DNA from 2 places in the Serratia sp. TSA_7 genome. Region 1 is predicted to be linked to the other one. Evidence: predicted binding sites of a transcription regulator. Region 1 holds the regulator's gene; the other holds the start of a gene.
What was found. The regulator PurR, encoded in region 1, represses purine synthesis genes. The targets are predictions, from matches to a motif close to CANGCAAACGTTTGCNTG.

Region 1 (4,223 bases):
CAAACCCAGAAAATAGCCAAAATCAAAGTGACCCCACCGAAAAAGGGTTACAAAAAAGGCTATGGCCGTCACCGGGAACCCGGCATGGCCACCGCCAAATTGGCTCGCGACGAAAAACCGCTGAAACTCAGCCCGGCGCACAAAAAGCGCTATCAGCACGCCAAGCAAACCGCGATGGCCAAGCTGATGGATCAAATGGGCAAACCTTATCGCTGGGGCGGCACTTCGCCAAGAACCGGTTTTGACTGTAGCGGACTGATTTATTACGCCTATAAAGACGTAGTGAAAATCAAGATGCCGCGTACTGCCAACGAGATGTATCACCTGCGCGACGCGGCGCCGATCAAGAAAAACGAGCTGGAAAGCGGTGACCTGGTGTTCTTCCGCATCAACAACCGCGGCGTGGCCGATCACGTCGGCGTCTATCTGGGCAACGGCAAATTCATTCAGTCACCGCGTACCGGTGAGGAAATCCGTATCAGCCAGTTGGACAACGACTACTGGCAAAACCACTACATTGGCGCCCGCCGTGTGGTAACACCGAAAACCATTCGATAATCGCCTCCGCGGCTGGCCCCCCAGCCGCACGCCTCACCGCCTACCGCAAGCGTTCTGATCTTAGGCCTTTTCGTCGCTCTCAGACCACGGTTTCGCGAAGCCGCATGGAAAACATCCGGCAGTGGGTGAACGGAGCACTTGTGGAAAAATCTGACGTAGCGGTGGGAAAATGCGAACAAGCGCAGTGAACTGCGCCTGTGTGACAACCGGGGATCAGTTCAACGCCGCGGTGAAGCTAAAAGCAATAATAACGGCCAGCGCACACACAGTGGTGAACAGTGACATTTTCAGATCGGTATCCATTACAACTCCTTTTCAGACGGGTTATCCCAAGGATAAAAGGCACACAATTAATGCGTCAAACCATTTTCCCACAGTTAGACAATAAAATCTTGTTATCATTTCCCGGTTTATAATACTGATTACCTCTTCCACTTTGGCTCAATATGGGACAAAATTCGCAGTTCACAACTGCGTACCGGCAAAAATGCCCCTCCTGACCAAACGCTGACGACTTCAATACACTAAAAACTCAGCTTCGCTTATTTGGAAGAAGGATCTACGCAGGCAAACGATTAACATCACACTTACATGCTGCAACATGTGAGTTCAGGAGTCATTCTTTACATGGCAACGATTAAAGATGTGGCCAAACGCGCTGGCGTTTCCACCACCACCGTTTCGCACGTCATCAATAAGACTCGTTTCGTCGCCGAAGAGACTAAAGCGGCCGTTGCGGCCGCGATCAAAGAGCTGCACTATTCTCCCAGCGCCGTGGCGCGCAGCCTGAAAGTCAATCACACCAAATCTATCGGTCTGCTGGCTACCTCCAGCGAAGCGCCCTATTTCGCCGAAGTGATCGAGGCGGTGGAAAACAGCTGCTACAGCAAAGGCTATACGCTGATCCTGTGTAACTCGCACAATAACCTCGACAAGCAACGCGCTTATCTGGCGATGCTGGCGCAAAAACGCGTCGATGGCCTGCTGGTGATGTGCTCTGAATACCCGGATCAATTGCTGGGGATGTTGGAAGATTACCGTAACATCCCAATGGTGGTCATGGACTGGGGCGCAGCACGCGGTGATTTTACCGATACCATTATCGACAACGCCTTCGAAGGCGGTTATCTGGCCGGCCGCTATCTGATCGAGCGTGGCCACCGTGAGATTGGCGCCATTCCGGGCCAATTAGCGCGCAACACCGGCGGCGGCCGCCATCAGGGCTTTTTAAAAGCCATGGAAGAAGCCAATATCGAGGTGCGCGACGAGTGGATTGTACAAGGTGACTTCGAACCGGAATCCGGCTACAAGGCCATGCACCAGATATTATCGCAGAAACAGCGCCCAACGGCGGTATTCTGCGGCGGCGACATCATGGCAATGGGCGCTATTTGCGCCGCTGATGAGCTGGGGTTGCGCGTACCGCAGGATATTTCCGTTATTGGTTACGATAATGTGCGCAACGCCCGCTATTTCACGCCGGCACTGACGACCATCCATCAGCCCAAAGAGCGTTTGGGCGAGATGGCGTTCACCATGCTGCTGGATCGCATCATCAGCAAGCGTGAAGAATCGCAAGTCATTGAAGTACATCCGAAGCTGGTTGAACGCCGCTCGGTCGCCGACGGCCCCTTCATCGATTACCGCCGCTAGTCGCCTGCGCCGGGAGCCAAAGCGGCTTCCGGCGTCACTTCGCTTAACCATTCCTGATTCAAGGTTTCGCTGTCCCCCAGGTAATCCAGCAGCCAGGCCATCGCCGGCGATGGGGTATTCTGCTGCCAGGTCAGGCAACATGGGCTGGCGGGAAATGGCTGTTGCAGTTGCAGCGCCACCAATTCACCACGCTGTACCAACGGCAATACCTGATGCGCAGGCATCATGCCGACGCACAATCCGGCGCACAGGCAATCCACCGCAGAGGCCCAATCCGGCACCACCAGCCGCCGTTGATTGTCCAGCGTCCAGGTGACCCGCTTGGGCAGATTGCGTGACGTATCCTCCAGACACAGCGAAGGGAAAGGCCGGAGCTGATCATCTTTCAGCAGGCCATCCAACCCCGCCAAGGGATGCTGGGGGCTGGCGACACACAACCAACGCATGTCGCCCATGTCGCGAAAGGCGAAACCGCCGCCAACCGGCACCGCCCGCGTAGCGCCGATCGCCATATCGGCACGCCCGTCCACCAGCGCATCCCATACGCCGTTAAACACTTCGGGTTGGACCAACAGCTCGACATCGGGGAATTGACGGTAAAAATCCAGCACCAGCTGACGGCAGCGCTGCGGTTTGACGATGATATCCACCGCAATTTTTAATTGGCCACGCCAACCATTGGCCACCTGCTGGCACTGCCTGCGAGTGTCGAGCATTTTTTTGATGACACCGCGCGCTTCCTGAATAAACAGCGTGCCGGCCGGCGTCAGTTCTACATCGCGATGACGCCGTTCAAATAGCGGTACCGCCAACCATTGTTCCAGTTGCCGCACAGTATAGCTAACCGCCGAAGGTACCCGGTGCAGTTCCTGCGCCGCCGCGCTGAAGCTGCCGGTGCGGGCGACCGCGTCCACGACATCAAGCGAATATTCAGACCACATGATTTTTGCCTTCAATTTTTTTAACAGCACTTCGCAAATATTACCGTTTCACAAGCAGAGATCCAGCCGGATACACTTGCCGGCGCTAAAAACCTGCGACAATAAAATATTAATGAGAAATACCATGCGAAATTCCTTTGGTTTTATGTTCTATCTTGCCGGCCTGAGCATGCTGGGTTACCTGGCCACCGACATGTATCTGCCCGCCTTTGGCGCTATGCAGCAAGATCTGCAAATTTCCGCCGGCGCAATCAGCGCCAGCCTTAGCATTTTCCTGGCCGGATTTGCCTTTGCTCAACTGCTCTGGGGACCGCTCTCCGATAATTTGGGCCGTAAACCCGTGCTGCTGATTGGCCTGGCGCTGTTTGCTCTGGGCTGCCTCGGCATGCTGTGGGTGCAAAATGCCGTCCAATTGTGGTCGCTGCGCTTTATCCAGGCGATCGGTGTGTGTTCAGCCGCCGTCACCTGGCAGGCACTGGTCATTGACCGCTACCGTGAAGGCAAGGCCAACCGCGTATTCGCCACCATTATGCCGCTGGTAGCACTTTCGCCTGCGCTGGCACCGTTGGTCGGCGCCTGGCTGTTGAACCACATGGGATGGCGGGCAATTTTCGCCGTGCTGCTGGGTATCACCGTCATTTTGCTGCTGCCGACGCTGTTACTGAAGGAAAGCGCCAAAAGCGCGCCATCTGCCCAGACCAAAAACACCCTGAGTTTCTTCCAACTGCTGAAATCGCCGGTATTCAGCGGTAACGTCACCATTTTTGCCGCCTGCTCTGCCGGTTTTTTTGCCTGGCTCACCGGTTCGCCGTTTATTCTTGGCGATATGGGTTACAGCCCCAATGATATTGGTCTGAGCTATGTCCCGCAGACGCTGGCTTTCTTATTGGGCGGTTACGGTTGCCGTACGGCGTTAAACCGCATGAATGGCAACACCTTGCTGCCCTGGCTGCTGGTAGGTTATGGCATCAGCATGGTGGCGTTATATCTGGTGGCGACATTGACCGAGCCCACGCTCACCACGTTGCTGATTCCATTCTGCCTGATGGCGCTGGTCAACGGAGCCTGCTA
Region 2 (4,223 bases), 650 kb from region 1:
AATATTACATTTTGTTACATATACTTTCCTTTTGAAACCTCATTAGGACATTGGTAGCATTTTCGTTCTAGATTAACCCGCCCACGAATGGAACACTGCGTGCAGACACAGGACGACACCAATCTATCTACAATAGTTCCAAAAGAATTATTGGCGGCAGTGGCAAAGGTGTCCGAATAACACCAATGAGGGTAATAATGATGAAGCGCAACATTCTTGCAGTGGTAATCCCGGCTCTGTTAGCTGCTGGTGCAGCAAACGCAGCTGAAATCTACAACAAAGACGGCAACAAGCTGGATCTGTACGGCAAAGTTGACGGTCTGCACTACTTCTCCGACGACAAAGGCAATGACGGCGACCAGACCTATGTTCGTTTCGGCTTCAAAGGTGAAACCCAGATTACTGACCAACTGACCGGTTACGGCCAGTGGGAATACAACGTTCAGGCTAACCACGCTGAATCTCAAGGCACCGAAGGCACCAAGACTCGTCTGGGCTTCGCAGGTCTGAAATTTGCTGACTACGGTTCATTCGACTACGGCCGTAACTACGGCGTACTGTACGACGTGGAAGGCTGGACAGATATGCTGCCAGAGTTCGGCGGCGACACTTACACCTACACCGACAACTTCATGACCGGCCGTACCAACGGCGTTGCTACTTACCGTAACAACAACTTCTTCGGTCTGGTTGACGGTCTGAACTTCGCTGTTCAGTACCAGGGTAAAAACGAAAACGACGGCCGCGCTCTGAAGAAACAAAACGGCGACGGTTGGGGCCTGTCTTCTACTTATGACATCGGCGAAGGCGTAAGCTTCGGTGCTGCATACGCGTCTTCTGACCGTACTGATAACCAGACCCAAAACTCCACTGCTGGCGGCGACAAAGCTGACGCATGGACCGTTGGTGCTAAATACGACGCGAACAACGTCTACCTGGCAACCATGTACTCCGAAACCCGTAACATGACTCCATACGGTGATTTCGATGCAGGTATCGCGAACAAAACCCAGAACTTCGAAGTGACTGCTCAGTACCAGTTCGACTTCGGTCTGCGTCCAGAAGTGTCTTACCTGCAGTCTAAAGGTAAAAACCTGGCTGGCCGTACCGCACATGGTTCTAGCTTCGGCGGCGGCGATGCCGACCTGGTTAAATATGTTTCTGTTGGTACCACTTACTACTTCAACAAAAACATGTCCACCTATGTTGATTACAAAATCAACCTGCTGGACGACAACGAGTTCACTAAAGCCACTGGCACCGCTACCGATGATATCGTAGGTGTTGGTCTGGTTTACCAGTTCTAAGTTGTCATACTTAACGGCGGTTCACCGCCGTATGAGTTAAAAACAGGGCTTCGGCCCTGTTTTTGTTTTTGTGCCGCGAGTAACTTTTTATTCTGCCAACGCCCCCTTCTCCCTCATTTTTTATGCTGAACCTGCCCCCTTCACAAGATCGATGTGTTTTTCTCGCAAACGGTTGGCAAAGCGCATAACTGGCGCTACCCTGATGCCTCTGTCTGCTTAACTCCGAGCCATGGAAGCACCTGACATGTTTGAAAAAATCACTGCTGCACCCGCCGACCCAATCCTGGGTCTGACCGACATTTTCCGCGCGGACGCCCGCCCTAATAAGATCAACTTAGGGATTGGCGTTTACAAAGATGAAACCGGCAAAACCCCGGTACTGACCAGCGTGAAAAAAGCTGAGCAATATCTGCTGGAAAATGAAACCACCAAAAACTATCTCGGCATTGAAGGCATCCCGGCGTTCGCCACCTGCACGCAAGAGCTGCTGTTCGGCAAACAAAGCCCAATCATCGCCGACAAGCGTGCACGCACTGCGCAAACGCCTGGTGGTACCGGCGGCCTGCGTGTGGCAGCAGACTTTATCGCCAACCAGACCAGCGCAAAACGCATCTGGATCAGCAACCCAAGCTGGCCGAACCACAAAAACGTGTTCAGCGCCGTTGGTCTGGAAGTCCTGGAATACGCCTACTACGATGCCGCCAACCATTCGCTGGATTTCGATGGCCTGCTGAACAGCCTGAAACAGGCTCAGGCCGGCGATGTGGTGCTGTTCCACGGCTGCTGCCATAACCCGACCGGCATCGACCCTACTGCCGAGCAGTGGGCCCAATTGGCTGAGCTGTCCGTCGCCAACGGCTGGTTGCCGCTGTTCGACTTCGCCTACCAGGGCTTTGCGAAGGGATTGGAAGAAGATGCACAGGGCCTGCGTATTTTCGCCGCCAAGCATCAGGAACTGATCGTCGCCAGTTCGTACTCGAAGAACTTCGGCCTGTACAATGAACGCGTCGGTGCCTGCACGATCGTAGCCGCCGATGCGGAAACCGCAGATCGCGCCTTCAGCCAGGTGAAAGCCGCTATTCGTGCCAACTACTCCAACCCACCGTCGCACGGCGCCGCCGTCGTGGCGACCATCCTGGGCGACGATGCGCTGCGTGCCTTGTGGGAACAGGAACTGACCGACATGCGTCAGCGTATCCATCGCATGCGTCAGTTGTTCGTCAATACGCTGCAAGAGAAAGGCGCAGAGCAGGACTTCAGCTTTATCATCAACCAGAACGGTATGTTCTCGTTCAGCGGGTTGAGTAAAGAGCAGGTGCTGCGCCTGCGCGAAGAGTTTGGCGTTTATGCCGTCAACTCCGGTCGCGTTAACGTTGCGGGCATGACGCCGGACAATATGGCGCCGCTGTGCGAGGCCATCGTCGCCGTGCTGTAACCCATTGCAATGCTAAATAGCAAAAGGGGCGCTCAAGCGCCCCTTAGTTATTTCTGCCGGGAAATAACCTTACCAGATAGCCGGCTCTTCACGCAGGAACGGGTTAGTTTCACGCTCTTGGCCAAAAGTGGACATTGGCCCATGACCTGGGATAAACGCCATGTCATCGCCCTGCGGCAACAGCTTGGTACGAATAGAGTTAATCAACGCCTGATGATCGCCACGCGGGAAATCGCTGCGCCCGACACCGCCGTTAAACAGCACGTCGCCCACCAGCGCCAGCCGCGCCTTTTCATTAATAAAGACGATATGGCCAGGGGTATGGCCAGGGCAATGCAACACGTTGAACGTCATCTCGCCCACCTGCACCTTGTCGCCTTCTTGCAGCCATTGGGTCGGCGTCAGCGGCGCACACTCTTCCAGCCCAAACATTCGGCTCTGTGCCGGCAGCCCGTCCAGCCAGAAAGTATCTTCCTTATCCGGGCCGTAAATCGGCACCTGATAATGCTCAGCCAGTTCCGCCGCGGCACCTACGTGATCGAGATGGCCATGCGTCAGCAGGATCTGCGTGATCGTCACGCCCTGCTTCGCCACTTCGGCCTTCAATTTTTCTGCCTCGCCGCCGGGATCGACCAATGCCGCCTGCTGCGTGCTCTCACACCAGATCAGGCTACAATTTTGACTGAAGGCGGTAACGGGAATAATTTGGTATTTCATAAGGCTCCAACGACAACAGCGCCACACCCTCGCGGGCTGGCGCTATTCACTATGGTGCACAGCGACTACCAGGTCCGCACCGGGCCGGTATCGATGTGTACAAAGTTGCTACGTGGGTAATATCCTACACCACCACCGCGCATTTTTAACGCCGCTTTACGGATATTACTCAATTGGATGCCTTCGATATGGAAGTCCATCGCCTGGCCTTTGGTGTGATAGCTGTGCTTGGCCACACCGCGGCTGCGCTCACGCAGCTCATTGTTGGTATCCAGGGAGCGGTAACCTGAAACCAACTGCACCGGCTTGTTGGTACCCAACAGACCTTGCAGACGGTAGAGCTGATCAAACAGGCGGGGATCGATCGGCTTAATCTTGTTGGCGCGATAATCACGGAAAAGATGATTAAGACGAACCAGCTCGTCTTTATTATACCCCTTCCCATCGAAGAATTCGGCCTTCAACGTTTCGCCCGTATGCATGTTATTTACGACCAGAATGCGTGGGCGTGAAGTAGAAAGACTGGCAAAAGCCTGCCCTGGAAGCAGAGCTATACCCATGGCGGCGCTACCTAACGCCAGCCATTTGCGGCGATGATGATCAATTTTGTCCATGTTTCTGTTAAACCCGGCAAGAATATCAAAATATATGCACAAAACAGCGCACTGCCCGAACCATAACCGCCCACACAGCCTGAGTCAACCCGTGATGTCCCGCGGTTTGCAGGCACCCACTGAATGAGTGCCTGCATCATGATCCGATAT

Region 2: a site for PurR is predicted at 1,469-1,486, ahead of ACUTQW_RS00855 (amino acid aminotransferase). Genes of this name have one in related genera too.

What each region holds. Positions count from the first base shown of each region.
Region 1 covers NZ_JBQZFU010000001.1:815,370-819,592, reverse strand. Annotated here, with positions in the region: gene ACUTQW_RS04030 (C40 family peptidase) at 1-558, shown strand, start outside; gene cydH (cytochrome bd-I oxidase subunit CydH) at 772-861, opposite strand; gene purR (HTH-type transcriptional repressor PurR) at 1,186-2,211, shown strand; gene punR (DNA-binding transcriptional activator PunR) at 2,208-3,152, opposite strand; gene punC (purine nucleoside transporter PunC) at 3,277-4,223, shown strand, end outside.
Region 2 covers NZ_JBQZFU010000001.1:160,809-165,031, forward strand. Annotated here, with positions in the region: gene ompC (porin OmpC) at 198-1,307, shown strand; gene ACUTQW_RS00855 (amino acid aminotransferase) at 1,552-2,742, shown strand; gene ACUTQW_RS00860 (MBL fold metallo-hydrolase) at 2,812-3,459, opposite strand; gene ACUTQW_RS00865 (YcbK family protein) at 3,525-4,073, opposite strand.